Regions from separate parts of the Mesorhizobium sp. P2_E6 genome, predicted to be linked through region 2. Evidence: predicted binding sites of a transcription regulator. Region 2 holds the regulator's gene; each other region holds the start of a gene.
The links. Region 2 encodes LexA, which represses DNA repair genes until DNA is damaged. Its sites were predicted from a motif close to TGTTCNNNNTGTGTTCNG; they were not measured.
Positions count from the first base shown of each region.

Region 1: a site for LexA is predicted at 1,323-1,340, ahead of recA (recombinase RecA). Genes of this name have one in related genera too.
Region 3: a site for LexA is predicted at 1,264-1,281, ahead of AC1D08_RS16055 (helicase-related protein). Genes of this name have one in related genera too.

Region 1 is NZ_JBFUEQ010000013.1:166,778-176,662, reverse strand. Features, by position in the region: gene AC1D08_RS27995 (pseudouridine-5'-phosphate glycosidase) at 1-162, opposite strand, end outside; gene AC1D08_RS27990 (carbohydrate kinase family protein) at 238-1,182, opposite strand; gene recA (recombinase RecA) at 1,464-2,561, shown strand; gene alaS (alanine--tRNA ligase) at 2,953-5,619, shown strand; gene AC1D08_RS27975 (SDR family oxidoreductase) at 5,630-6,925, shown strand; gene AC1D08_RS27970 (DUF2269 family protein) at 6,922-7,410, shown strand; gene AC1D08_RS27965 (PhzF family phenazine biosynthesis protein) at 7,412-7,972, shown strand; gene AC1D08_RS27960 (PhzF family phenazine biosynthesis protein) at 7,857-8,207, shown strand; gene AC1D08_RS27955 (glutathione S-transferase family protein) at 8,243-8,869, opposite strand; gene AC1D08_RS27950 (NADP-dependent isocitrate dehydrogenase) at 8,894-9,885, opposite strand, start outside.
Region 2 is NZ_JBFUEQ010000015.1:220,094-229,978, reverse strand. Features, by position in the region: gene AC1D08_RS30135 (AMP-binding protein) at 8-1,633, shown strand; gene kynA (tryptophan 2,3-dioxygenase) at 1,630-2,466, shown strand; gene kynU (kynureninase) at 2,471-3,718, opposite strand; gene AC1D08_RS30120 (GntR family transcriptional regulator) at 3,881-4,618, shown strand; gene lexA (transcriptional repressor LexA) at 4,990-5,727, shown strand; gene AC1D08_RS30110 (ComEC/Rec2 family competence protein) at 5,721-8,183, opposite strand; gene gltX (glutamate--tRNA ligase) at 8,286-9,710, shown strand.
Region 3 is NZ_JBFUEQ010000006.1:19,040-28,924, reverse strand. Features, by position in the region: gene phbB (acetoacetyl-CoA reductase) at 1-675, shown strand, start outside; gene AC1D08_RS16055 (helicase-related protein) at 1,450-4,845, shown strand; gene AC1D08_RS16050 (RNA-binding S4 domain-containing protein) at 4,863-5,261, shown strand; gene fdxA (ferredoxin FdxA) at 5,496-5,834, shown strand; gene AC1D08_RS16040 (CarD family transcriptional regulator) at 6,205-6,786, shown strand; gene AC1D08_RS16035 (amino acid ABC transporter ATP-binding protein) at 6,872-7,645, opposite strand; gene AC1D08_RS16030 (amino acid ABC transporter permease) at 7,642-8,322, opposite strand; gene AC1D08_RS16025 (amino acid ABC transporter substrate-binding protein) at 8,459-9,232, opposite strand; gene AC1D08_RS16020 (RNA polymerase factor sigma-32) at 9,561-9,885, shown strand, end outside.

The DNA.
Region 1 (9,885 bases), on a different contig from region 2:
GATGATCTTTTCGACATCCGCCGCCATGGCGCCATTGTCGGGGTAGGGCATGCCATGGGTGATGATGGTGCTTTCCAGCGCCACCACCGGCCGCCCGGCGGCCAAGGCCTGTGCAACCGGCGCATGGATATCGATGAAGGGACGGGCGGTTTCTGGTGTCATCCTGATCTCCAATCCGGAGCGATGCGCCTCCACTTGGACGCGCGGAAACACTCCGGCACTATGAACTGGCCGGTCTCATGCCACTTCCTGCGCATCCGGCACAAGAGCCAGTGCCTCGGTGAAATCAGCAGCGGTGAAATCGGGAACGGCGTCGGCGCTTTCGATGGCCAGCGTCGCCGCGGCAATGCCTTCGCGCAGGGCCGCGCGCAACGGCATGCCGCGAAGCGAGGCAGCGACCGTCGCTCCCGCCAGCGCATCGCCGGCGCCGGTGACGTCGGTGACCTTTCTTGGCGTCGGCGGCAGGATCGAGAAGGCGCCGGCTTCATCGAAGCCCAGCATCGGAGCGCCGCCCGCTGTCACCACGCCGCTTTTGAGCCCGGCACGTTTCAGCCCGTCGACGATGTCCTGCCCGGAGGCCGCACTGTCCAGGCCGGCAAGTGCGACCGCCTCGCGCTGGTTCATGAAGACGACGGCCAGATTGCCGAGCACCGGCCTCAGGCGCACGATCTTGGCCGGCGAAATGGCAATGGCGAAGACGGGTTTGCCGGCGGCGAGTGCCACGAGCCTCTCTAGCGCCGCCGTCGGCAGGTTGGCGTCGCAGAAGACGGCATCGGCGGCAGCGATGACCTCGCGCACCTTGGAGCGCCTGACCTGCTTGGGAAACGCCAGCTCATAGAGCGCCATGTCGGCAAAGCCGACGATCAGCTCGCCGTCGCTGTCGATCAGCGCCGTATAGCTTGGCGTCGTGCGATCGAGGAACACCGCCGACAGGTCGGCAATCCCGGCTTTGGCGATGGCCCGTGAAACCGTATCGGCGGCGGCATCGCCGCCGCGCACCGACAGCAGCGAGGCCGAGACGCCGCGCCGGACCGCGCTGCGCAACGCATTGAAGACACCACCGCCAACATCCTCGCGCATCGTGCCCGGATTGGACGCAGCCGGCACGTAAGCGCCGGACACCTGCCCACGGCGGTCGATATGGGCGCCGCCCACGGCCAGGATTCTTGGAGATTTCACCATGCCGGCGATATGACCTTTGTTATTCCAGCCGCACAAGCGCTACGCTAAGTGACGAAGCTTCGCATGCGGGGCGGCGATTCGGCAGATCGAAACAATCGAGCCGACTGGCCCAATGCGAGGTGCGCTCCTGATGTGATTCTTGGGACAAAAAAAGAACAAATCCGGATATTGATTGCCTTTCAGATACTTGAACCCTCTTGCCAAACGAGAACAAAAAAGGTACAAATAGGCAGGGATTACGGATTGTCCGGCCTTCATTGACGACCAAGGGGTGATGTATCATGGCTCAGAATTCTTTGCGGCTGGTAGAGGACAAAGCGGTGGACAAATCAAAGGCTCTGGATGCGGCGCTGTCGCAAATCGAGCGGGCTTTCGGCAAGGGCTCGATCATGCGGCTCGGCGCGAACGAGCAGGTCGTCGAGATTGAAACCGTGCCGACCGGCTCGCTTGGCCTCGACATCGCGCTTGGCGTCGGTGGCCTGCCGCGCGGCCGCATCATCGAAATCTACGGGCCGGAAAGCTCGGGCAAGACGACGCTGGCGCTGCACACTGTTGCGGAAGCCCAGAAGAAGGGCGGCATCTGCGCCTTCGTCGATGCCGAGCATGCGCTCGATCCGGTCTATGCCCGCAAGCTTGGCGTCGATCTGGAAAACCTTCTGATCTCGCAGCCCGACACGGGTGAGCAGGCGCTGGAAATCTGCGACACGCTGGTGCGCTCCGGTGCCATCGACGTGCTGGTGGTCGATTCGGTCGCGGCGCTGACGCCACGCGCCGAAATCGAAGGCGAGATGGGCGATTCGCTGCCCGGCCTGCAGGCCCGCCTGATGAGCCAGGCGCTGCGCAAGCTGACCGCCTCGATCTCGCGCTCCAACACCATGGTCATCTTCATCAACCAGATCCGCATGAAGATCGGCGTCATGTTCGGTTCGCCCGAGACCACGACGGGCGGCAACGCGCTGAAATTCTACGCCTCGGTCCGCCTCGACATCCGCCGCATTGGCTCGGTCAAGGACCGCGACGAGGTCGTCGGCAACCAGACTCGTGTCAAGGTGGTCAAGAACAAGCTGGCGCCGCCCTTCAAGGTGGTCGAGTTCGACATCATGTATGGCGAGGGCGTATCCAAGACCGGCGAACTGGTCGACCTCGGGGTCAAGGCCGGCGTGGTCGAGAAGTCGGGCGCCTGGTTCTCCTACAATTCGCAGCGTCTCGGCCAGGGCCGCGAGAATGCCAAGCTGTTCCTGCGCGACAATCCCGACACGGCGCGCGAGATCGAACTGGCGCTCAGGCAGAATGCCGGGTTGATCGCCGAGAAATTCCTCGAGAATGGCGGCGCCGAGAGCGGCGACGACGGCTTCGAGGAGGAATCCGGCGCGATGTAACAACTTCGTGCACAGGATGCCGGCCGAAGATCGGCCATAATCCTGTTCTATTATCTCAAGCTTATGTAATTGAGTTCAGTGTTTTTTGCGTTCCAAACCGCCGGCTTTCGAGCCGGCGGTTTTTCGTTTTGCGGCCGGCGTCGATGGTCGGCAAGCGCGCGATTTGGACCAATTCCGTGTTTCTGGACAGGGTGCGGTGCGACCGCTAAAAGGCCAAGTCTATTTTTTGTGGATGTCGCCCAAAAGTGCGCAGCGGTTTTGGGACAACGACATGCATGGAAGCAAAAACTTGAAGCGCATCGACTGAATCCGTTTTCAGCGCGACGCGCTTTGAGACCCAGAGCCCATTTTCCGCCGGTTTGCCGGCGGTTTTCTCGAAAAGGCAGCATTCATGAGTGGCGTGAACGAGATCCGGTCGACTTTTCTCGACTACTTCCGCAAGGAGGGTCACGAGATCGTCGCGTCGAGCCCGCTGGTGCCGCGCAACGATCCGACGCTGATGTTCACCAACGCCGGCATGGTGCAGTTCAAGAACGTCTTCACCGGCTTGGAGAAGCGGGCCTATTCGCGCGCCTCGACCGCGCAGAAGAGCGTTCGCGCCGGCGGCAAGCACAACGACCTCGACAATGTCGGCTACACCGCGCGCCATCTGACCTTCTTCGAAATGCTCGGCAATTTCTCCTTTGGCGACTATTTCAAGGAGCGCGCCATCGAGCTTGCCTGGAACCTGATCACCAAGGAATTCGGGCTCAACAAGGACAAGCTTCTGGTCACGGTCTATCACACGGACGACGAGGCGGCGGGCTTCTGGAAGAAGATCGCCGGGTTTTCCGACGACCGCATCATTCGCATCGCGACCTCGGACAATTTCTGGGCGATGGGCGACACCGGACCGTGCGGGCCGTGCTCGGAGATCTTCATCGACCGCGGCGAACACATCTGGGGCGGCCCTCCCGGCAGCCCGGAGGAAGATGGCGACCGATTCCTCGAATTCTGGAACCTGGTGTTCATGCAGTATGAACAGGTGACGAAGGAGGAGCGCATCGACCTGCCGCGCCCGTCGATCGACACCGGCATGGGCCTGGAGCGCATGGCGTCCATCCTGCAAGGGGTGGAGAGCGTCTTTGAGACCGATCTGTTCCGTCACCTGATCGACGCGGCGTCATCCGCCATCGGGCACGGTCCCGACAAGGAGACGGTGGCGTCCTTCCGCGTCATCGCCGATCATCTGCGCTCGTCGTCTTTCCTGGTCGCCGACGGTGTGCTGCCGTCGAACGAAGGCCGTGGCTATGTCCTGCGCCGCATCATGCGCCGCGCCATGCGCCATGCGCAGTTGCTCGGTGCCCGCGATCCCTTGATGTGGCGCCTGGTGCCGGCCCTGGTCCGCGAGATGGGCCAGGCCTATCCGGAACTGGTGCGCGGCGAGCAGTTGATCACCGAGACCCTGAAGCTCGAGGAAACGCGTTTCCGCAAGACGCTGGTGCGTGGCCTCGGCCTGCTTTCGGAGGCGACGGAAAAACTGGGCGCCGGCGACATGCTGGATGGCGAGACGGCCTTCAAGCTCTACGACACCTACGGCTTCCCGCTCGATCTGACGCAGGACGCGCTGCGCCAGCGCAGCATCTCGGTCGATCTGGCCGGCTTCACCAATGCCATGGAACGGCAGAGGGCCGAGGCGCGGGCTCACTGGGCAGGCTCCGGCGACGCGGCCACAGAGACGATCTGGTTCCCGGTGCGCGAGAAGGCGGGCGCCACCGAATTCCTCGGTTACGAGACCGAGCAGGCGGAAGGCCTCATCCAGGCGCTGGTCAGGGACGGCAAGACCGTCGACAGCGCAAGCAAGGGCGAGGCAGTTGCCGTGGTCGTCAACCAGACGCCGTTCTATGCCGAGTCCGGCGGCCAGATGGGCGACACCGGGGTGATGTCAGGCGAAGGCTTCTCGATCGAGATTTCCGATACGCAGAAGAAGGCCGATGGCCTGTTCGTCCATATCGGCAAGGTGGCCGGCGGCACGGTCAAGACCGGCGCGGTCGTCGAGCTGAAGGTTGATCATGCGCGCCGCTCCAGGCTGCGTGCCAACCATTCCGCGACGCATCTGATCCATGAGGCGCTGCGCGAGGTGCTGGGTAGCCATGTCGCCCAGAAGGGTTCGCTGGTTGCGCCCGAACGACTGCGCTTCGACATCTCGCACAACAAGCCGATTTCGCCCGAGGATCTCGAAGAGGTCGAGCGCATGGCGAACGAGATCGTCGTCCAGAACGGCCCGGTGAGCACGCGCCTGATGTCGGTCGACGATGCCATTGCCGAGGGCGCCATGGCGCTGTTCGGCGAGAAGTACGGCGATGAAGTGCGCGTCGTGTCGATGGGCACCGGCCTGCATGGCGCCAAGGCCAACCGGCCCTATTCGGTCGAGCTCTGCGGTGGCACGCATGTCAGGGCGACCGGCGATATCGGCCTGGTGCGTGTCGTGTCGGATAGTGCGGTCGCCGCCGGTGTGCGCCGCATCGAGGCTTTGACCGGCGAAGCCGCGCGCAAGCATCTCGACGAGCAGGACCGGCGTTTGAAATCGGTGGCCGCGACGCTGAAGATCTCGCCGGCCGACGTGCCGGCGCGCGTCGAGGTGCTGCTCGACGAGCGCAAGAAGCTCGAGAAGGAACTGAGCGAAGCGCGCAAGAAACTGGCGCTGGGCGGCGGTGCCGCGGCGGGTGCACCGTCGGAGAACGAGACTGTCGCCGGCGTCGGCTTCCTCGGCAAGGCAGTTTCGGGTGTTTCGCCGAAGGATCTGAAGCCGCTGGCCGATGCCGGCAAGAGTTCGCTCGGTTCCGGCGTCGTCGTCTTCGTCGGCGCCGGCGACGACAACAAGGCGAGCGTCGTGGTCGCTGTCACTGATGATCTGCTAAGCCGTTTCAGCGCGGTCGATCTGGTGCGCGTGGCCTCCGCAGCATTGGGCGGTCAGGGCGGCGGCGGGCGGCCCGACATGGCGCAAGCCGGTGGCCCGGACGCCTCGAAAGCCAGTGATGCGATCGCCGCGGTCAAGGCGGCGCTGGAGGCAGCCTGAAAGTCCCTGCATGAAGGTGCTCGTCCTTGGCGGCTACGGTCTGATCGGCGAAGCCGTCGTCGGCCGCTTGCTTCGCGACGGTCATCATGTGGCCGGCCTTGGTCGCAATGTCGTGGATGCCGAGCGGCGCTGGCCGGCGGTGCGCTGGATCGCCGCCGACATGTCGCGGCTGCTTGCCGCTGAGCACTGGCTGCCGGTGGTCACCGGCATGGATGCAATCGTCAATGCGGCGGGCGCCTTGCAGGACGGCCCGCGCGATCGCCTCGACGCCATCCACCGGCATTCGGTGGTGGCGCTGGTCGCGGCATGCGAACAGGCCGGCGTGCACCGTATTGTCCAGATTTCCGCGATCGGCGCCGACCTCTCCTCCAGCGACGCTTTCTTCAACAGCAAGGCGCAAGGCGACAGGGCTGTCGCAAGCTCTGCGCTGGAATGGACGATCCTGCGCCCGGGTTTGGTGATCGCGCCCGCCGCCTATGGCGGGACAGCCCTTTTGCGCGCCCTTGCGGCCTTCCCCGCTTTTATCCCTGCCGTCATGTCGCGCCAGCCGATCCAGACCGTGGCGGTTACCGACGTTGCTGAAGCGGTCTCGCGCGCGGTCGCCGGATCGCTGCCGCCCCGTACTGCCGTCGATCTCGTCGAGGCGCAAGCCAGACCGCTCGCCGATGTTCTCCTAGCCTTTCGGGCATGGCTTGGCCTGCCGCAGGCGAAGGTCGTACCGGTGCCGGCCATTGTCGGCCGTCTTGCTGCCGTGACCGCCGATGGCCTCGGCCTCCTTGGCTGGCGATCGCCTTTGCGCAGCGCAGCCCTTGCCGCGCTGGCGCGTGGCGTGACCGGCAATGCCGGGCCATGGAACCAGATTTGCGGCCATCCGCTGCAGCCGCTGGAAGCAACGCTGGCCGCCATGCCGGCCCATGTCCAGGAGCGATGGTTCGCGCGCCTCTGGCTGGCAAAACCTGTCATCTTCGGCTGCCTGGCCCTGTTCTGGCTTGCTTCGGGCATCATCGGCCTGATCCGGCAAGACGAGGCCGCTTCCATTCTTGTCTCACGCGGCGTGTCGGCGAAATTGGCGGACATGTCGGTTCTTGCCGGCAGTGCTGCGGATATCCTGGCCGGCGCGGCGGTTCTGGTCCGGCCCTTTGCTCGGCCAGCGCTGCTGGCGATGATAGCCATCACGCTGTTTTATCTGGCGGCGTCGACGCTTCTCGTTCCCGGTCTATGGCTCGCGCCGCTGGGGCCGCTGGTCAAGACGATCCCGATGCTGTGCCTGGTGCTTGTGGCGCTGGCGGTCCTCGACGAGAGATGAACCTCTGGGCCGACATACTGCGCTGGACGCATGTCATTGGCGCCACGGTTCTCTTTGGCACCGGCGCCGGGATCGCCTTCTTCATGCTGATGGCGCAGCGCACCGGTCGCGCCGAGCTGGTCGCCCATGTCGCGGGCACGGTTGTCATCGCCGACACCATATTCACGGCAACCGCGGTCGTCGTGCAGCCGATCACCGGCGTGTTGCTTGCTCGGGCATTGGGGTGGCCGCTGTCCGAGGGCTGGATTGTACTGTCGCTGCTGCTTTATGTCGTGACGGGTCTGTTCTGGCTGCCGGTGGTCTGGATCCAGATTCGGATACGAAATCTGGCGCGACAGGCGGCCGTCGAAAATCGACCGCTGCCCGTCGAGGAAAAGCGCCTTTTTCGCATCTGGTTTGCTTGCGGCTTTCCGGCTTTCGCTGCCGTGCTTGCCATCGTTTGGCTGATGGTCGCCCGGCCGGCGATCAGTCTTTTTGGAGGATGATGTGCCGACGCTGACCATGTACCAGGTCGATGCCTTTGCCGAGCGCGCCTTTCAGGGCAACCCCGCTGCCGTCCTCATCTTGCAGGACTGGCTGGCGGACGAGGTGATGCAGGCCATCGCAAACGAGAACAATCTTGCCGAAACCGCCTTGGCTCGGCCGAACGGCAAGGGCTGGGACTTGCGCTGGTTCACACCGGTTCATGAAGTCGACTTCTGCGGACACGCCACCCTGGCGACCGCCCATGTGCTGGCCTCGCAACACGATGTGGCCGATGACATGGCCTTTGCCACGCGAGTGGGCGAGTTGCGGGTCTCTCAGCGGCAAGGCGCCTACCAGCTCGATCTGCCATGCTTCCCGCCGCAGCCTGTCGATTGCGAAACCATGCTGGCGCTGCGGGAGATATTGTCGCCGCATCCGGTTGCGGGCTTTCGCAATTTTGAGAACCTTGTTCGTCGAGCTTGCCGACGAGCAATCCGTCCGGTCCTTCGTTCCCGACCTGCTCAGGATCGAAGCTTTTCACCCGCTCGGCCTTGTCATTACCGCGCACGGCCAAACGCATGATTTCGTCTCCCGCTATTTCGTTCCCGGAGCCGGCATCCCCGAGGATCCGGTGACCGGCTCAATTCATGCGACGCTGGTGCCGTACTGGGCTGAAAAACTCGGCAAGACCCACCTGTCGGCCTTCCAGTGCTCACAGCGTGGCGGGCATCTCTTGTGTGACCTGGCCGACGATCGCGTGCTGATCCTGGGTCGCGCCAAGACCTTCATGAAGGCGGAAATCTATCTTCCGGAATGAACGGCGGGCCGGATTGAACAACGGGCGCAGGCTGATCAGGCCGCAGGACCGCTCGCGGCAAAGCTTGGACGGGCAGCGATCCGGTCCCACCACGCCTGGATCTCGGGGAACTCCGCGAGCAGCTTTTGCCCCTCGGCGACCTTGACGAAATAGCCGATGATCGGCGCCGCATGCAGATCGGCCAGCGTCAGCTGGTCGCCAAGCAACCATGGACCCGGCGCTTTCAGTGAGGAGAGCGTCTGAAGCGCCTTGCTCGCCTGCGAAAGCCCTTTGGCGATCAGTGCCTCGTCGGGCGCCTCCTTCTCCAACCGTTCGACGGCGACATCCCAGACCATCGACCGATAGGCATAGGCGTCGAGCATGCCGATGAACTGGTTCATCCGCGCATGGCCGCGCGGATCCTTCGGCTGCAGCGCCGGCCCGTCAAAGGCTTCGTCGACATAGCCTGGAATCGCGCTCGTCTCGAAAAGGCGAAACCCGTCATGCTCGAAGGCCGGAATGCGGCCGAACGGGTGATGTTCGAAATACCAGGCGGGAATACCCTCGGCGGCAAAGACATCGACCGGCACAAGCCCGTAGTCGATGCCTTTCTCCTCGAGCACGAGCCTCACGATGCGCACATAGACGCTGTAGTCCGCGCCGTAGACGACGGGCTTGCCCATATACCCCTCCCGGGTCTTGCCTGGTCAGGCCATCGCCTTCTGCAGGTTCTCGTCGATCTTGTCGAGGAAGCCGGTGGTCGAGAGCCAGGGCTGGTCGGGGCCGATCAGCAGCGACAGGTCCTTGGTCATGAAACCGCTCTCGACCGTCTGGATGCAGACCTTTTCCAGTGTCTCGGCAAAGCGCTTCAGTTCGGCATTGTCGTCGAGCTTGGCGCGGTGCGCGAGGCCGCGCGTCCAGGCAAAGATCGAGGCGATTGAATTGGTCGAGGTCTCCTCGCCCTTCTGGTGTTGCCGGTAGTGGCGGGTGACGGTGCCGTGCGCGGCTTCGGCTTCCACCGTCTTGCCATCCGGTGTCATCAGCACCGAGGTCATCAGGCCGAGCGAACCGAACCCTTGCGCAACGGTATCGGACTGGACGTCGCCGTCATAGTTCTTGCAGGCCCAGACATAGCCGCCGGACCATTTCAGGCTGGACGCCACCATGTCGTCGATCAGCCGGTGCTCGTACCACAGCTTCTTCGACTTGAACTCGGCCTCGAACTCGGCCTCGTAGACTTCCTGGAAGATGTCCTTGAAGCGCCCGTCATAGGCCTTGAGGATGGTGTTCTTGGTCGAGAGATAGACCGGATAGTTGCGCAGCAGGCCGTAGTTCAGCGAAGCACGGGCGAATTCGCGGATGGAATCGTCGAGATTGTACATGGCCATGGCGACGCCGGCGCCCGGCGCATCGTAGACATCGTGCTCGATGACCTTGCCGTCCTCGCCGACGAACTTGATCGTCAGCTTGCCCTTGCCGGGAAAGCGGAAATCGGTGGCGCGGTACTGGTCGCCGAAGGCGTGACGGCCGACGATGATAGGCTTGGTCCAGCCCGGCACCAGGCGCGGCACGTTCTTCATGATGATCGGCTCGCGGAAGATGGTGCCGCCGAGGATGTTGCGGATGGTGCCGTTCGGCGACTTCCACATCTTCTTCAGCTTGAATTCCTCGACGCGCTGCTCGTCGGGCGTGATCGTCG
Region 2 (9,885 bases):
CGGCGACATGCTTGGGCCTTCAGCGCATATCGACACGTTCACGCGCGATCACCTGCCGCCGCCGGAGCAATGTCCGGACTTCCTGCTAGACGGTTTCGACTATCCCGAACATCTCAACGCCGGCGTCGAACTCACCGACAGGCTGGTCGAGAAGGGCCTGGGTGACCACACCGCGCTGATCGGCAATGGCCGCCGCCGCACCTACAAGGAACTGTCCGACTGGACGAACAGGCTGGCCCACGCGCTGGTCGAGAATTATGGTGTCAAGCCGGGCAACCGGGTGCTGATCCGCTCGGCCAACAACCCCGCCATGGTCGCCTGCTGGCTGGCCGCCACCAAGGTCGGCGCCGTGGTCGTCAACACCATGCCGATGCTGCGCGCCGGCGAGCTCGCCAAGATCGTCGACAAGGCGGAAATCACGATCGCGCTTTGCGACACCAGGCTGATGGACGAGATGACCGCTTGCGCCAAGGACAGCGCGTTCCTCAAGCAGGTCATCGGATTCGACGGCACCGCCAACCATGATGCCGAACTTGATCGGGCGGCTCTCGACAAGTCGGTCGTTTTCAGCGCCGTCAACACTGGCCGCGACGACGTCGCGCTGCTCGGCTTCACCTCGGGCACGACAGGCGTGCCGAAGGCAACGATGCATTTCCACCGCGACCTTCTGATCATCGCCGACGCCTATGCCCGCGAAATCCTACAGGTGACGCCGGATGACATCTTTGTCGGGTCGCCGCCGTTGGCTTTCACCTTTGGCCTCGGCGGCCTCGCCATTTTTCCCCTGCGCTTCGGTGCGGCGGCGACGCTGCTCGAACAGGCGACGCCGCCCAACATGATCCACATCATCGAGACCTACAAAGCAACTATCTCCTTCACAGCGCCGACCGCCTATCGCGCCATGCTGAAGGCCATGGATGAAGGTGCCGACCTGTCATCGCTGCGCGTCGCCGTTTCGGCTGGCGAGACCTTGCCCGCTCCGGTCTTCCAGGAGTGGACGCAAAAGACCGGCAAGCCGATCCTCGACGGCATCGGCGCCACCGAAATGCTGCACATCTTCATCTCCAACCGCTTCGATGACATGAAGCCGGCGTCTACCGGCAAGCCGGTGGGCGGCTACGAGGCACGCATTGTCGATGACGAGATGCGTGAGGTGCCGCGAGGCTCGACTGGCAGGCTTGCGGTGCGCGGGCCGACCGGCTGTCGCTACATGGCTGACGACAGGCAGAAGGAATATGTTCGCGACGGCTGGAATCTCACCGGCGACACCTTCACCCAGGACGAGGACGGCTTCTTCCATTTCGCCGCCCGCTCCGACGACATGATCGTCAGCGCCGGCTATAACATCGCCGGCCCCGAGGTCGAGGCAGCGCTGCTGGCGCACCCGGACGTCGCCGAATGCGCTGTGATCGGCGCTGAGGATGCCGAACGCGGCCAGATCGTCGAGGCGCATGTTGTGTTGGTGCAAGGTGTGGCACCTGACGCGATGACCATCAAGCGTCTGCAGGACCATGTCAAAGCGACGATCGCGCCCTACAAATATCCGCGATCTGTGAAGTTCATTGCTGCGTTGCCCAAGACGCAGACCGGCAAAATCCAGCGCTTCCGGCTGCGCACGGAGAAAATCAGTTGAGCGAGCCATACGATCCGGCCTCCGAAGGCGCACAGATGTCGTTCAAGGAGCGCATGTCCTACAGCGACTATCTGCACCTGGAGAAAGTCCTTGAGGCGCAGACGCCGCTGTCGTCGGCGCATGACGAGATGCTGTTCATCATCCAGCATCAGACCTCCGAGCTCTGGATGAAGCTTGCCCTGCACGAGATCGGTGCCGCGATCCGCTCGATCCGCGCCGACCGCCTCGAGCCGAGCTTCAAGATGCTGTCGCGCGTCGCCCGCATCTTCGAGCAGTTGAACAATGCCTGGGACGTGCTGCGGACGATGACACCCAGCGAATATACAGAGTTCCGCGACGCGCTCGGCCAATCCTCGGGTTTCCAGTCCTGGCAGTATCGCGCCATCGAGTTCATGGCCGGCAACCGCAACCTCGCCATGCTAGGCCCGCACAAGCACCGGCCGGACCTCAGCGGGAAGCTTGAGGCGATCCTGGCCGAACCGTCGCTCTACGACGAAGCGCTGCTGCTGCTCGCCCGCAACGGATTCGACATCGGTGCTGACGCCAACCGTACCGACTGGCGTGAGACGCGCACCGAGAATGAAGCGGTCCTGGTCGCCTGGCAGACAATCTACCGCGACCCACAGCGCTACTGGATGTTCTACGAGCTGGCTGAAAAACTGGTCGACTTCGAGGATTATTTCCGCCGCTGGCGCTTCAACCACGTAACCACGGTCGAACGCATCATCGGCCTGAAGCGCGGCACCGGTGGCACGTCGGGTGCGTCCTACCTGAAGAAGATGCTCGAGGTCGTCCTGTTTCCGGAACTCTGGACAGTTCGCACCCGGCTCTAGCTTCTCAGGTCACCGCGGTTTTGACCGCGAAACGCGCGTCTTGCCAGACGCCAGTGCGCAGGATGTCTTCCAGCATGTCGACCGCCTGCCAGACATCCTTGTAGCCGATATAGAGCGGCGTGAAGCCGAAGCGGATGGTCGAAGGCGCCCGGAAATCGCCGATCACGCCGCGCTCGATCAAGGCCCGCATCACCTGGTAGCCGCTGGGGTGGATGAATGACACCTGGCTGCCGCGCTCGTTGCCGTTACGCGGGCTTTCAAGCTCGAGCCCGTACGCCCCGCACCTTGCTTCGACCAGCTGGATGAACAGATCGGTCAGCCCGATGCTCTTTTGGCGCACCGCCACCATGTCGACATCGTTCCAGAGGTCCAGGGCGCCCTTGAGCGCCCGCATCGACAACACCGGCTGCGTGCCACACAGGAACCGGCGAATGCCGGTGCCTGCGGCATAGCCTTGTTCGAAGGCGAACGGCCGCGCATGCCCCCACCAGCCGCTGAGCGGCTGATAGACATCACCGTGGTGCCGCTGTGCGGCATAGATGAAGGCTGGCGAACCCGGGCCGCCATTGAGGTACTTGTAGGTGCAGCCGATGGCGAAATCGGCATTGGCAGCGTCGAGTTCGACCGGCAGCGCGCCGGCGGTGTGACAGAGATCCCAGACGATCAGCGCACCAGCCTGATGGGCCTTGCGCGTCAGCGCCGCCATGTCGCGCAACTGGCCGGATTTGTAGTTGACGTGGTTGACCAGGATAACGGCGACGCGCTCGTCGATCAGTTCCTCGATATCAGGCGCGTCGACGCCCTCGAGCCGCAGGACCGTACCCGGCCGCGTCGAAGCAACGCCCTCGGCCATATAGAGATCGGTCGGGAAGCTGTCGCCCTCGGCGACGATGACCGACCGGTCCGGACGCATCGCGAGCGCCGCATGCAGCACCTTGTAGATGTTGATCGACGTCGTATCGCAGACCACAGTCTGACCGGCCGCGGCGCCGATCAGGCGTCCGAGCTGGTCGCCGAGCTCGACTGGCATGTCGAACCAGCCGGCGGTGTTCCAGGCACGGATGAGGTCCTGCGCCCATTCCTGTGTGGCGGCCTTGTTCAGTTCGTCGAAGACGGCGGGAGAAGCCGCGCCAAGCGAATTGCCGTCGAGGTAGATCACCCGTTGCGGCAAGACGAAACGATCGCGCATGGAACGCAGCGGGTCCGCGGCATCCATCGCCTCGATTGCAGCGAGATCGGGAGTTGCATTCATGGTCGACTATCCCCGCGCATGGGCGTGCTCAGATGAACATATCAGGTGAAACCGTTGGCGATCATGGGCAGTCCCTTGGGTCTTGTCAAACATTATATATTATTTACGCAATGGAAGGATTTCATATATAATCACCCGACCAATTGGTACGGATGGTCGGCAATGCTGGACGACGAGCACTTCTCGAAGACAGTAGCAGCCTACAGGCTGCTGCGCCGCGATATCCTCACCACCCGTCTGAAGCCCGGCGCGCCGCTCAAGCTCAGCGCGTTGCGCAACAGCTACGGCATCGGCTGGACACCGCTGCGCGAGGCACTCTCGCGGTTGGAGGCCGAGCGCCTGGTGACCGCCATCAGCAATCGCGGCTTTGCCGTCGCCGCGGTATCGCGCAACGAGTTGGAAGATCTGTCACGCGCCAGATTGGTGGTTGAACTGCCTCTGCTCCAGGAATCGATCGAGAAAGGCGGCCGTGAATGGGAGGACGCCGTCGTCGCTGCCCATTACCGGCTGTCGCGCAGCAGGACCGCGGTCGACGACCCGTCCGACGAAGTGGTCGACGAATGGGATGAAAAGCACGAGGCTTTCCACGCGGCACTGCTCAGCGCGGCAGCGTCCCCCTGGCTGCTGACCTTCCACTCCACGATCGCGGATCAGTTGCGTCGCCATCACCGCTTTCTTGGCCTGGCGCCAACCTTGCGGGCGGCCGCCGGTCTCCAGCATGGCTACGAAGAGGCCATGGAGGCGCTGCGCCAGGCCGTCGCGATCGAACATCATACCGCGCTCATGGAAGCGGCGCTGGATCGCGACATCGAGCGCGCGAAAACCCTGATGGTTGCCCACATCGGCTACACGCTGCATGTCTATGTCCATGCCGGCGACGGCAGCACAAACAAGCGGTAATGCGACGAGGAACAAGGCAAGGCCGATACGGGCAATTCCTCCGCCAAAGTTGGCATTTTGGCTCCCTTTCGTTCACGGGAGCCACGACCGGTGAAGTGAACCGAGCCCTCTTGTCGAGCTCCAGCGTTAGCCGAGGCCAAGCCCGACACTGGGTGAGCCACAGGCCATTAACCATAGCAATTTCAATCCAACCAAGCGCTCGGCGGTGGCAGGCATGCGTCGATCGCGACCCACTTCCGGGGCGCCAAATAATTTCAGCCGCCTTAACAAGTTCATTAAACTTTAAACGGTTGCGGAACACAACTGGAACAGATAGTGTTTGTTCTGGGTTTGTTTTTCCGATTCTGGTTTTGGGTAACCTGGGGGCTGCCATGCTGACGCGTAAACAACACGAACTGCTGATGTTCATTCATGAACGGCTCAAGGAAAGCGGCATTCCGCCATCCTTCGACGAGATGAAGGAAGCGCTCGACCTTGCCTCCAAATCCGGCATACACCGGCTGATCACGGCGCTGGAGGAGCGCGGCTTCATTCGCCGCCTGCCCAATCGGGCGCGCGCGTTGGAAGTGCTGCGGCTGCCGGATTCGATCGCGCCAGGCCTCAACGCGGCAAAGAAGTTCTCGCCAAGCGTCATCCAGGGCAGCCTCGGTCAAGGCGGCCTTGGCCGGCAACTCAAGCCTGCATCTTCGCGGATGCCTTCGGCCGGCAATGACGACGACGTGGTCTCCGCCGTGTCGATCCCGGTCATGGGACGCATCGCGGCCGGTGTGCCGATCGACGCCATCCAGCACCAGACGCATTCGATCTCGGTGCCGCCGGACATGATCATGGGCGGCGAACACTATGCCCTGGAGGTCAAGGGCGACTCGATGATCGAGGCCGGCATCTTCGACGGCGATACCGTCATCATCCGCAACGCCGATACAGCCAGCCCGGGTGAGATCATCGTGGCGCTGGTGGATGAAGAGGAAGCGACGCTGAAGCGGTTCCGCCGCAAGGGTGCCTCGATTGCTCTCGAAGCCGCCAACCCGGCCTATGAAACCCGCATTTTCGGACCGGACAGGGTCAAGGTGCAAGGCAAGCTCGTCGGGCTGATCAGGCGCTACTGAGCAGGGCTTGCGACCGGCTTTTCGGGTTTGCGGTAGGGTGGCAGGCCCCTCGCCTCGCGCGAAAACTTGCGCTGCGTGTGCCAGGGCCGGTATGACCCGTCCACCGCGAAGCTGATCGTCGCAGGCGTGGTCGCAGATTGGCGATCGAAGAAGACGGCCGCACTACCCTTGCGGGCCAGTTGTCGCTTGGTGATGACGAGCACAAGTGGATTGTGACAGGGGTCATAGGCCGTGGCGTCATTGATGACGATCAGGTCGGCGAAGCCGCAGGCCATCCAGGCGTCCTTTCGGTCTTCGACATGCGCGATGATCGCACCGGATGGATGCTTGGCGAGACAAATGCCCGATGTGCAATAGAAAGGCGCTCCCGACGGCAGCTCGGCGGCATCGGCTATCTCGAATTGCCCGTCTCCTTTGCTGAACACCTCCGGTATGACGATGGTCTCGGATGTCAGCGCGCGTTTCCAGTTGTCGACCGTGAATTCGTTCGGGCGTGCCCGGCTGACGGCGAGTTCGCCACCCCCGATCGGCAGCGCAACCAGCCGGGCGTCCTCCGAGATCAGCACGTCCGGTGCGCGCGTGTCCGAGACGGTCAACAGGCCGGCAAGCGCGAACGGAAGGGCTGCGAGCCGCAGCCATGTCGTGGCCATCGTCGCGATGACCAAGGCAATCGCAACCAGCAGGACGGACTGCTGCGAAATCAACCCGACCGCGTCGACCGGCGAGCGCTGGGAAATCCATCCGGACATGGCGATCATCACCGTCAGGCCTTTGCCCATCACGTAAAGAAAGGGGCCATCGGCGCCAAAGGGCATCGCCAGCGCACTGAGGACGGCGAAAGGCATCACAACCAGCGAGACGATTGGCATGATGGCGAGATTGGCGAACAGGCTGAGCGGCGACACCCGCTGAAAATGCCAGATGGCAAACAGCGCCGTGGCAGAGCCGGCGATGATGGAGGTCATGGCAAGGCCGCCCATCGCCAACAGGAATTTTCTGGTGAGAAAGCCATGGAGAGATCGCCGTGGCGGCGGCGGTTTCGTTTTCGCCGCACGATGATCAGACCAGCCGGCATAGGCACCGACCAGCGCCGCGGTCGCCGCGAACGACATCTGGAAACTTGGGCCGACCACTTCATGCGGCGACACCGCAATGACCGCGATCGCCGAGATCGCCAGGTTGCGCATGGTCAGCGCCGCCCGATCGAACAGCACGGCAATCAGCATCACCGCCAGCATGATGAAGCTGCGCTCTGCGGCAACGACGACGCCTGAGATGACAAGATAGGCGGCGATCGAGAAAAGCGCGGCGGCCGCGGCGTATTTCTTGACTGGCCGGCGCGCGGAAAAGTCCGGAAACAGGGCGAAGGCGCTGCGCATCAGCATCATGATTGTGCCGGCCACCAGCGCCATGTGCAGCCCTGAAATGGAGATGACGTGGTAGATGCCGGTGCGCCGCATCGCTTCGTTGATCTCATCGGGAATGCCGGCGCGCACGCCGACGATCAGCGCCGCGGCGATCTCGCCTTCGGCGCCACCGATACTGCCCCTGATATGGTCGGCGATGGCTTCACGGGCATTTTCTATCCCCGAGGCAAGGCGGGCTGACAGCGGAATGTCGTCGTCATTGCCGGCGACAAGCTTTGGATTGCCGAGGAAAAACCCGCTGCCGCCAATGCCGGCGAAATAGCTGTCGAAGGAGAAGTCGTAGCTGTCCGGCCGCACCGGGCCGGTGGGCGGCAATAGCTTGGCGTAGCCGGTGACCAGCGAGCCTGGGGTTATCTCTGCCGGGATCTTTCGTGCCGAAAGCCGAACCCGCTCCGGCGCATAGCGCAATTTCGGCCTGGCTGTCGACGTCACGTCGATGGTCAGCCGGATGCGGCCGGACTCCATTCGGTCAAGCGAGACGACGCGGCCGGTCACTTGAGTCGAGATTTCCGAACCGAGCAACTGCGTTCCCGCCCGCCATGTCTCGACCTTGCCGGCGAGCAGGCCGAGCGTGCACAGCACCGCAGCCATGAAACAAAGATGGGCTTTCGGCCTGGAACGCGAGACGAACGCGCAGAGCCCCGTCAGAACGACGACCGCGACAGGCTTCGCAAAATCAGGTTCCACCGTCAGCGAAAAATAGCCGATCGCTCCGATCGCCAGACAGACCGGCACCAGCAGGAAGGCTACGCCTCGATCAAGCTCCAGGCCCGCTGCCGTGGCCACGCTGTGGCGCAGCCGAGGCAGCGATATCCGGCCGATTTGCCGGCGCACGCGCACGATCCTGCCAACTTCGGCAACAGGAGCGGGGGCGGAGACATCCGCTTGCAACGGCGGGTTGCCGGGGGCCGGCACGAGAGGTGATGGCAGCGGTAACGCAGCCGGCAGCGGCGTCGCAAACAGGGACCGTTCGCTGACGCCAATAGCGGCGTCCTCGCCCTGATCCGAGCCCCGGCCCCGTCCAGCCATCGGGTCTGCCCCTTGCGCCCTCGACACCCTATGCTACATGAACGCGCAACGCGCGAAAGTCCGCGCAACCACACCCCGCTTCAGATGGTTTCCGAGAGTTTCATGTCCGACAAGGTCGTCACCCGTTTTGCCCCCTCGCCCACCGGTTACCTGCACATAGGCGGCGCGCGCACGGCGCTGTTCAACTGGCTGTACGCAAAGCACACTGACGGCACCATGCTGCTGCGCATCGAAGACACCGATCGCGAGCGCTCCAACGATGCCGCGACCGCAGCCATTCTCGACGGGCTTTCCTGGCTCGGCCTCTCCTGGGATGGCGAGGCCGTCTCGCAGTTCGAGCGCGCGCCGCGTCATCGCGAGGTGGCCGAGGAGCTCGTGCGCATGGGCAAGGCCTATTACAGCTACGAGACGCCTGCCGAGCTCGAGGCAATGCGCGAGGCAGCACGCGCCAAGGGCCTGCCGCCCCGCTATGACGGCCGGTGGCGTGACCGGGACCCCTCCGAGGCGCCCGCAGGCGCCAAGGGCGCCATCCGCATCAAGGCGCCGACCACGGGCGAGACGGTGGTGCACGACCGTGTCCAGGGCGAGGTGCGCTTCCCCAACAAGGATCTCGACGACTTCATCATCCTGCGTTCGGACGGCAACCCGACCTATATGCATGCCGTCGTCGTCGACGACCACGACATGGGCGTCACCCACATCATCCGAGGCGACGACCATTTGACCAATGCCGCCCGCCAGACGGTGATCTACGACGCCATGGGCTGGGACGTGCCGTCCATGTCGCATATCCCGCTGATCCACGGCGCCGATGGCGCCAAGCTGTCGAAGCGGCACGGTGCGCTCGGCGTCGAGGCCTATCGCGCCATGGGCTACCTGCCGGAGGCGTTGCTGAACTACCTGGCGCGCCTCGGCTGGAGCCATGGCGACGACGAGATCATGTCGATCAAGGACATGATCTCCTGGTTCGACATCGGCGATGTGAACAAGGGCGCCGCCCGCTTCGACTTCGCCAAGCTCGAGGCGCTGAACGGCGTCCATATGCGCCGCATGAGCGATGCTGAGCTGTTCGACATCTTCATCGCCACCCTGCCCTATCTCGAGGGGGGGCCGGCGATGGCCGCGCGCCTCGACGACAGGAACAAGGCGCAACTGCTGGCAGCGCTGCCCGGCCTGAAGGAGCGCGCCAAGACACTGGTCGAACTTGTCGACGGCGCCGCCTTCCTGTTTGCCACCCGGCCGCTGCCGATCGACGACAAGGCGGCACTGCTGCTCAATGAAGACGCGCGCAAGATCCTGCGCGGCGCTCACGAAGCTTTGACGACCCTGTCAGGTGACTGGACGGCCACTGCGGCTGAAGCCGCCGTGCGCGACTATGCGCAGGCCGGCGGCCACAAGCTTGGCGCCGTGGCCCAGCCTTTGCGCGCCGCCCTGACTGGCAAAAGCACCTCGCCGGGTGTGTTCGACGTGCTTGCCGTGCTCGGCCGCGAGGAAAGCCTGGCGCGCATAGCGGATCAAATCGATTAGGAGCGAACTGGCCCAAGAAGATTGGCATTGAAAGGCGCGTTTCGCAGTGCAACATTAGGCCCTGGCCCAATCTGGCACGCACCTCCTAGAATGCGGTGGCGAATACGCGCATTGCGGTGATTTCGACGTGTCGCTCTGCGGAATTTTGCCTTTGCCGGCATGAGGAAACAAGAAG
Region 3 (9,885 bases), on a different contig from region 2:
ATCTCGATCGCATTGAAGAACGCCGGCTATTCGGTTGCCGCCAACTACGCCGGCAATGACGACGCGGCGGCGAAATTCAAGGCCGAGACCGGCATCCCGGTCTACAAATGGTCGGTCGCCGACTATGATTCCTGCACCGCCGGCATCAAGCAGGTCGAGGCTGATCTCGGTCCGGTCTCGGTGTTGGTCAACAATGCCGGCATCACACGCGACGCCATGTTCCACAAGATCACGCGCGAACAGTGGAAAGAGGTCATCGACACCAATTTGTCGGGCGTCTTCAACATGACGCATCCGCTGTGGAGCGGCATGCGCGACCGCAAGTTCGGCCGTGTCATCACCATCTCCTCGATCAACGGCCAGAAGGGCCAGGCCGGACAGGTGAATTATTCCGCCGCCAAGGCCGGCGACATCGGCTTTTCGAAGGCGCTCGCCCAGGAAGGGGCCCGCGCCGGCATCACCGTCAATGTCATCTGCCCCGGCTATATCGCCACCGAAATGGTCAAGGCGATCGACGAGAAGGTGCTCAACGAGCGCATCATCCCGCAGATCCCGATCGGTCGCCTCGGCGAGCCGGAAGAGATCGCGCGCTGCGTCGTCTTCCTCGCATCCGAAGATGCAGGCTTCATCACCGGCTCGACCATCACAGCCAATGGCGGCCAATACTTCGCCTGAAGCAATTCACTTCGCCTGAAGCATCCCAGGAAAAGTGTGAAGCGATTTTCTGTCCAGACGGCAGAAGCGCCGGTGTGAGTGGCGAGATCGACGGGCCGGCAAACCGGTCCGTCTTTTGCCGGCGGCTTTATGCCTTCGGCCTGCCCCACGCCGGCTGCTGACCCAATCCGGCACGCAGAGGTTAACAGCCACCGGCCGCCTTGTGCAAAAGCGGCTCTGCAGCCTGTGGATTCTTGGTGGATAAGCTGTTCGCAACACAAGATATTGGGGTGAACAAAACGGGAAGATTCTGGCATCGCCGATTCGTAGCCGGTTCGTTCCGGCTTTGAGCGGAGTGTTAACGACGACAGCCGGAATCGCCCGTCAAATCCTTAACGCCGTTTAGGAAAGGTTAACAATTTCATAATCTTGGATGAGGCTGACCAAGGCATTCCAGTCGTTCGCCGGCAAAGGTTAACGGCAGAGCTCGCCCTGCATGAAACGGGCCAGTTCGTTGATTCAGCATGTGGTGAGACTCATGGTCACAAAATCCATATGTAGCCGTGAACAAAAGCTGAATCTGGTCGAGTCACTGATTCGTGTCCGATTCGTTCCAGACTCGTTCCAACTGTTAACCCGCAGCCAATCTGGAGCCTGACAGGAGACGACTTCGAGCCGCCGGTGGAACATTCCGCTTTCGCTTCGCGCTCGAAATCCTTATGTGTCGCCTGTCATACGCGCCACTTGAGGCACGCTCCCGACAACGAGAGACCAGAAAGCCTTATTTCCAGGTCGATGAACATCCAGTCGAAACATACCGAGCCGCTGATCCTGTCGGGCCGTGACGTGACCGCCGTGCTTGGGCCGACCAACACCGGCAAGACCCATCTCGCCATCGAGCGCATGGTGGCGCACGAGAGCGGCATCATCGGCCTGCCGCTCAGGCTGCTTGCGCGTGAGGTCTATGGCCGCGTCTGCGAAAAGGTCGGCGCCCACAAGGTCGCGCTGATCACCGGCGAGGAGAAGATCCAGCCGCCCGGCGCCAAATATTCGGTCTGCACCGTCGAGGCCATGCCGCGCGAGACCGACGCCGCCTTCGTCGCCATCGACGAGGTGCAGTTGGCCAGCGATCTCGAGCGCGGCCACATCTTCACCGACCGCATCCTGCACCTGCGCGGCCGCCAGGAAACGCTGCTGCTGGGTGCGGCCACCATGCACGGCATCCTCCAGCGCCTCTTGAAGGGCGTCTCCGTGGTGACGCGGCCGAGGCTTTCGCATCTCGCCTATGCCGGCTCGAAGAAGCTGACGCGGCTGCCGCGGCGCACGGCGATCGTCGCGTTCTCCGCCGACGAGGTCTATGCCATCGCTGAATTGATCCGCCGCCAGCAGGGCGGCGCCGCCGTCGTGCTCGGCGCGCTGTCGCCTCGCACCCGCAACGCCCAGGTGGCGCTGTTCCAGTCGGGCGACGTCGACTATCTGATCGCCACCGACGCCATCGGCATGGGTCTCAACCTTGATCTCGATCATGTCGCCTTCGCCCAGAACCGCAAGTTCGACGGCTATCAGTATCGCAACCTGACGGCGGCCGAGCTTGGCCAGATCGCCGGCCGCGCCGGCCGGCATCTTCGCGACGGCACGTTTGGCGTCACCGGCCAGGTCGATCCGCTGGACGAGGATCTGGTCAAGAAGATCGAAGGCCACGACTTCGACCCGGTGAAGGTGCTGCAGTGGCGCACCGCGCATTTCGACTTCGCCAGCCTCGACGCGCTGAAACGCTCGATCGAGACCAACGCCCCGGTCGAGGGGCTGACGCGGGCACTGCCTGCCGTCGATGCGCAGGCGCTCGAGCACTTGTCGCGCGACGAGGACATCCGCGCACTCGCCACCAACGCCAAACGCGTGGCGCTGCTGTGGGAAGCCTGCGCGCTGCCCGACTACCGCAAGATCGCGCCGGCCCAGCATGCCGACCTCATTGCTTCGATCTATACGGACCTCGCCCGGCATGGCCATGTCGATGAAAATTACATGGCCGAGCAGGTGCGCCGCGCCGACACCACCGAAGGCGACATCGACACGCTGTCGCATCGCATTGCCCAGATCCGCACCTGGACATTCGTGTCGAACCGGCCCGGCTGGCTGGCCGATCAGGCACACTGGCAGGAAAAGACGCGCGAAATCGAAGACAGATTGTCGGATGCGCTGCATGAGCGGTTGACGAAACGCTTCGTAGACCGCAGGACTTCCGTCCTCATGCGGCGCCTTAGAGAAAATACCATGCCTGAAGCCGAAATTAGTCCTACCGGAACCGTCCTTGTCGAAGGCCACCATGTCGGCGAGTTGCAAGGGTTCCGCTTCACCGCCGACCAGACCGCCGGCGGCGAAGACGCCAAGGCGGTGCGCACCGCCGCCCAGAAGGCGCTGGCCGCCGAATTCGAGGCGCGCGCCGAACGCTTCGGTGCTAGCGCCAATGGCGACATCGCACTTGGCTCGGATGGCACGCTGCGCTGGATCGGCGCGCCGATCGGCACACTGGTTGCCGGCGAAGACACGCTCAAGCCGCGCCTCGTGCTGCTGGCCGACGAACAGTTGACCGGCCCGGCGCGCGACAAGGTCGCGGCGCGTGCCGAACGTTTCGTCAATTTCCAGATCGAGTTGCTGCTGAAGCCGCTGGTCGACCTGAAGAACGGCGATCAGATTGCCGGCATCGGCCGCGGTATCGCCTTCCAACTGGTTGAGAATTTCGGCCTCATCAACCGCCGCGACATTGCCGAGGAGATGAAGTCGCTCGACCAGGAGGGCCGTGCAGCCCTTCGACGGCTCGGCGTGCGCTTCGGCGCCTACCATGTCTTCGTGCCGGCGCTGATCAAGCCGGCGCCAGCCGGACTGGTGACGCTGCTGTGGGCGCTGAAGAACGACGGCAAGGACAAGCCGGGCTTTGGCGACGTGGTCCATGCACTCGCCTCCGGCCGCACCTCGGTGGTCATCGATCCCACTTTCGACAAGACCTTCTACAAGCTTGCCGGCTACCGCAATCTCGGCCGCCGCGCGGTGCGCATCGACATTCTGGAGCGGCTGGCGGATTTGATCCGCCCGGCGACCAACTGGAAGCCTGGTCTCGGCCAACGGCCGGACGGCGCCTATGACGGCCAGTCCTTCATGGTGACGCCGCCGATGATGTCGATCCTCGGCGCCACCGCCGACGACATGGAAGAGATCCTGAAAGGTCTCGGCTACCGTGCCGAGCCGAAGCCGGCCGTCGAGGTCAAGGCGCGGCTCGAGGCGCAGGACAATGCCGCGCGCGAAGCGGCGGCGGCGAAGGCCGCGGCTGAAGAGGCCACACGGGCCGAGCAGGCCAAGGCAGCGGAAGCCACGGCGGTCGACGCGGCTGCGGAGGCGCCGGTCGAAGGTTCGGAGCCGGCTGCCGCTGTCGAGGCCACCGCCGAAATTCCTGTCGAAACCATAGCGGAAGCGGCGGCCGAGCCGGTCGCGGAAGAACAACCCGAAGCGCCGGCCGAAGCCACGGAAGAAGCAGCAACGGAGGCCGTCGCCGACGCGGTCGCCAAACCCGTGCTGGCTGCCGAGCCAGAGACGGAAGCCGAACCTGTCGCGACTGCATCGGCCGAGCCAGTTTCCGAAGCTGCGCCCGCGGCTGAAGTGACGTCGGACGAGCCTGTCGTGGTAGCCGATGCAGCCGCCAGCGAGCCCGCTCCGGAAGCCGAGGCCCCAAAGCCGATCCTGTTGTGGCGTCAGGGCCGTTTCGAACAGCGCCCCCGCCATCCCGGCCGCAACAATCGCTCGCGCAACGGACAGGCGCGCGGCCGAAACGACGCGCCTGCGGATGCTGCCGGTGCGCCGGCCGCAGCCACGCCTGGAGAACGTCCTGCCCACGAGGGGCGGCGCGACGGCACCGGCAAGCCGCGCTTCGACCGCTCGAAGTTCAAGCCCAAGCCGCAGGGCGAGGGCGAGCAGCGTCGTGAAGGCCGCCCACAAGGCGAGCGCCCCGACCGACGCGAAGGTCGGCCCGACTGGAAGGGCGGCAGGCCGGATGGCAAGGGTGGCGGCCCCGATCGAGGCAAGGGCGGCGGAAAGCCGACCTTCCAGCCGAAGCCGCGCGAGGAGCGCCCGGTGCGCTTCGATCCGGACTCGCCCTTCGCCAAGCTCGCGGCTTTGCGCGACCAGCTGAAGAAGTAGACTCAGGGCTCGCGTCGATGGTTGCCCCAACGGCTGCCCGAGACCGCCAGCGCATCGACAAATGGCTGTTCTTCTCGCGCGCCGTGAAATCGCGCTCGCTGGCGGCGAAACTTGTGGTCGCCGGCCGGGTTCGCATCAATCGCGACAAAGCAGCGCAGGCCTCCGATCTGGTCAAGCCTGGAGACGTCCTGACCATCACACTTGATCGTCGGATCTTCGTCTGGAAGGTGCTGACCGCCGGCGTGCGGCGTGGTCCGGCCGAGGAGGCACGCACGCTGTACGAGGATATCTCGCCGCCGCCCGCGCCGACGGGCGAAGCCCCTCCCGATGCAATTCCGGCGCTGCGCGAGGCCGGCAGCGGCCGCCCGACGAAGAAGGAACGCCGCCAGACCGACCGCTTGCTTGGTGATGACTGATGGGTCGGCCAAAAAGTGCGCGACGATTTTGGGGCAACGAGACGCACAAAACGAACCCTGAACCCGGCAAACAAGGCACTTCGCGGGACCTGACCGATCCCTACCGGGCCTGCAGTCTGGAATTCCATTTCGGAAACGCCGATGCCACCAGGCATGGCTGCCCTTGCAAGCGGCGGGCAAAGGCGTTACCTCACGGAAAAAGCCCAACAAAATGGGACGTCCCGGAGCCGACCGATGACCTATGTCGTGACCGACAATTGCATCAAATGCAAATATATGGACTGCATCGAGGTCTGTCCGGTCGATTGTTTCTACGAAGGCGAGAACATGCTCGTCATCCATCCCGACGAGTGCATCGACTGCGGCGTCTGCGAGCCGGAATGCCCGGCCGACGCGATCAAGCCCGACACTGAGTCAGGGCTCGACAAATGGTTGCAGATCAACACCGAATACGCCGAGAAATGGCCCAATATCACCGCCAAGAAGGAACCTCCGGCCGACGCCAAATCCTTCGACGGCGAGGCCGGTAAGTTCGAGAAATACTTCTCGGCCGAGCCCGGCGAAGGCGATTGACAACAGGTCCGCAAAGGCTGGTATTACGTTGGGTAAGAGACAGGCCACATAAAGCGCCTTGACAGGCGGCGCTTAACTGTGGCCTTCGCTTATGCAGCAAAACCTTGATTCTTCCGACTTTTTGTGTTACATCAGCCAAACATGCCGGTGACACAACGTCGATTTATGGCGCAGACGCCCCAAATCACTGAAAGGTGAAAATCTCATTCCGGACCAGAGCAATCTGGGCCAGGCGGTCGCACTATTGCGGTTTGCCGGTCCCGGCTTTTCCGGATGGGTTCATCTGTTGTGCGGCTAACGATCGGTTTCCCCGATCGCGCGAGTTCGGGCCGGCAGGACGCCGGTACCACAACAAGGAGTTCAGGGCGCAATGGCAACGATAACCCCGCAGAAGAAGTCCACCGCTGCGCGTCACGGTTTCAAGACCGGCGAGTACATTGTCTATCCGGCGCATGGCGTCGGCCAGATCGTCTCGATCGACGAGCAGGAAGTCGCTGGGCACAAGCTGGAACTGTTCGTCATCGACTTCCAGAAGGACAAGATGCGTCTGAAGGTGCCGGTCGCCAAGGCGACCTCCATCGGCATGCGCAAGCTGTCGGAAGAGGATTATGTCGAGCGCGCGCTGAAAGTCGTGCAGGGCCGCGCCCGCGTCAAGCGCACCATGTGGTCGCGCCGCGCCCAGGAGTATGATGCGAAGATCAATTCCGGCGACCTGATCTCGATCTCGGAAGTTGTGCGCGACCTCTACCGCGCCGACAACCAGCCCGAGCAGTCCTATTCCGAACGCCAGCTCTACGAGGCGGCACTCGACCGCATGGCCCGCGAGATTGCGGCCGTCAACCGGATGTCGGAAACCGAAGCCGTGCGCCTGATCGAGATCAACCTCAACAAGGGCCCTAAGCGGGGCGCCAAGGCCGATAATGAGGAAGCCGAGCAGGAAGAAGCTGCCTGAACTTTTTCAGCTTTGAATCCATGAAAAACCCGGCCTCGCGCCGGGTTTTTTGTTTCTGGGACAATAGGCTGAAGCGTGTAGCCGCCTACCCCTCGCCGCCGCCTTCCCTCTCCGCTTCTTGCTTCAGCGTCGCAATGAAACGCCTGGTCCGCTGGTGTTCCGGATTGCCGAACAGCAGGGCCGCCGGGCCTTTCTCGACGATGACGCCAGCATCGAGGAAGACCACCTCCTGGGCGATCTTGGAGGCGAGGCGCAGATCATGCGTCGCCATCACCATGGTCGTCCCTTCGCTGGCGAGCTTGCCGAGCACGTCGACCACCTCTTGCGCCAGTTCCGGGTCGAGCGCCGAGGTCGGCTCGTCGCACAGCAGCACTTTCGGCGACGGGGCGAGCGCGCGGGCGATTGCCACGCGCTGCTGCTGGCCGCCCGACAGGGTTGCCGGCCAAGCATCGGCCTTGTGTGCCATGCCGACCTTTTCCAGCAAAGCGAGCGCCCGCTCGCGCGCCCGCTCCGTTGGCCATTTCAGCACCGTCACCAGCCCCTCCATGACATTCTCGATCGCGGTGCGATGCGGAAACAGCTGGAAGTTTTGGAAGACCATGCCGGTTTGCAGACGCAGGCGCTGGATATCCCTGGACGGAACCTTGCTGCCGGGGTGGAATTCGAGCGTCTCGTCGCCGATCCGCACCGTGCCGGATGTCGGGATCTCCAGCAGGTTGATGCAGCGCAGCAGCGTGCTCTTGCCGCCACCCGAAGGGCCGACCAGCGCCGTGACGCTGCCTTCGGCGATGGTGACCGTCACGCCCTTCAGCACGAGATTGTCGCCGAAACGCTTTTCGATGTTGGTGAGGCCGATCATGAGCGCGCCTCCAGGAAGCCGCCATAGCGGTTGAGTCGTTCTTCCAGCCGCGTCTGCAAGGCCGACAGCACCGAGCTCATCGCCAGATAGAGGATCGCCGCCTCGACATAGAGGATCAGCGGCTCATAGGTTGTGGCGACGATGCGCTGCGCCGCCTGGAACATCTCCGGCACGGTGATGGCGGCGGCCAGCGACGTATCCTTGACCAGCGAGATGAAGGTGTTGGAGAGCGGCGGCACCGCGACCCGTCCGGCCTGCGGCAGTATGGTGCGCCGCATCGCCTGGCTCCAGGTCATGCCTATCGAGTAGGCGGCTTCCCACTGGCCCTTCGGCACCGAGCCTATTGCTGCGCGGATGATCTCCGACGTGTAGGCGCCGATGTTGAGCGTGAAGCCGATCAATGCGGCGGTGAAGGCGTCAAGCAGGATGCCGACCGACGGCAGGCCGTAGAAGATCAGGAACAGCTGCACCAGCAGCGGCGTGCCGCGGAATATCCAGACATAGAAGCGCACAAGCGCGACCAGCGGCTTCGGACCGAACAGCCGGGCAAGCGCTGCACCGAGTCCGACCGTCAAGCCGAGAACGAAGGACAGCAGTGTCAACGGCACGGTGAAGATCAGGGCCGCCCACAACAGCGAAGGCAGCGACTCCAGCATCAGTTGCAGCCAGTGCGGCACGTAAGACCCTCCAAATGGTCGAGGCGGCTTGATCAGAGCGCGAATGCGCTCGGCATATCACGACAAAAGCGGCGGACCGTCAAAGACGGCTCGCCGCTTGATATCTCATCAGCCGGAGACCGGCCTCACGCATGAATTACTTCGAAACGTCCTGGCCGAAATAGGTGTCGGCGATCTTCTTGTAGGTGCCGTCGGCCTTGATGTCGGCCAGCGCCTTGTTGATCGCCGCAACCAGTTCCGGATCGCCCTTGCGCACGATGACGCCGGAATAGTCGGCGTTTTCCTCTTGCGCGGCGATCTTCACATTGGCGTCGGGCTTGTGCTTCTTGAAGTCGAGGAACGACAGGCTGTCATTGATGGTGGCGTCGGCACGGCCGGTCAGAAGCAGCTGGATCGACTGGTCGAAGCCGTCGGTGCCGACGAGTTCGGCGCCGTTGGTCTCTGCGAGCTTGCCGAAATTCGAGGTCAGCGACTGCGCCGATTTCTTGCCCTTGAGATCAGCGAAGGTCTTGATGTCGGTGTTGTCGCCGCGCACGATCAGCACCGCCTTGGAGGCGATGTAGGGATCGGAGAAGTCATATTTGGCCTTGCGCGCGTCGGTGATGCCGACTTCGTTGATGACGGTATCATAGCGATTGGCGTCGAGACCGGCGATCAGCCCGTCCCACTTGCCTTCGAGGAACTCGGCCTTGACGCCGAGCTTGTCGGCAATGGCCTTGGCGATTTCGACGTCGAAGCCGACCAGCGCGCCCGAAGTGTCATGATAGGTGAACGGCGCATAGGTGCCTTCCGTACCGACCTTGATGACGCCCGCCTGCTTGATCTGGTCGAGATTGGCGCCGGCATGGCCCGACGTGACAGCCAGAGCCTGCAGTGTTCCGGCGATGATAAGCGACTTGAGCCATTTCATTTTTCTGTGATCCCGTCCTTGGCCGGCTGTCCGGCATGTTGTGAGGGTTGGAAACTGACAGATACAAGTCGAAAAAATAAGGAACAGGATTTCAAAAACAACCAACTTCTGAAATCAGATTCTCGAAATAGTGCTTTTTAGCCGCAATCGACAGGGTCGCCGATCATCGCCGAGATCCCTCAGGCAACAAATCCAGCCGCCAACGGCTACGGAACCATTTTCCTGCATGGCACGTTCTGGATTTCTAGGGCACGACGCTGCGATTTCAACCCGGGCGCCCTGCCAAGTTTGCAAAGTCATCCGCATCGCCTGAGCCAGGGAGCGCCTCATGATGGAAGACACTGCAGGACGGATCATGGTCCGCGCGGCAATGAGGGCTCCCTACCTCGAACGTGAAGAAGAGCATCGGCTCGCTTTGCTCTGGAAACAAGACAACGACCAGAACGCGCTGCATAGCATCACGGTTGCGCATATGCGGCTGGTCATTTCCATGGCTTCCAAATTCCGCCACTACGGTCTGCCGCTCGGCGATCTGATCCAGGAAGGGCATGTCGGCCTGCTTGAAGCGGCCGCCCGCTTCGAGCCTGAACGCGAGGTGCGGTTTTCGACTTACGCGACGTGGTGGATCCGCGCCTCGATGCAGGACTACATCC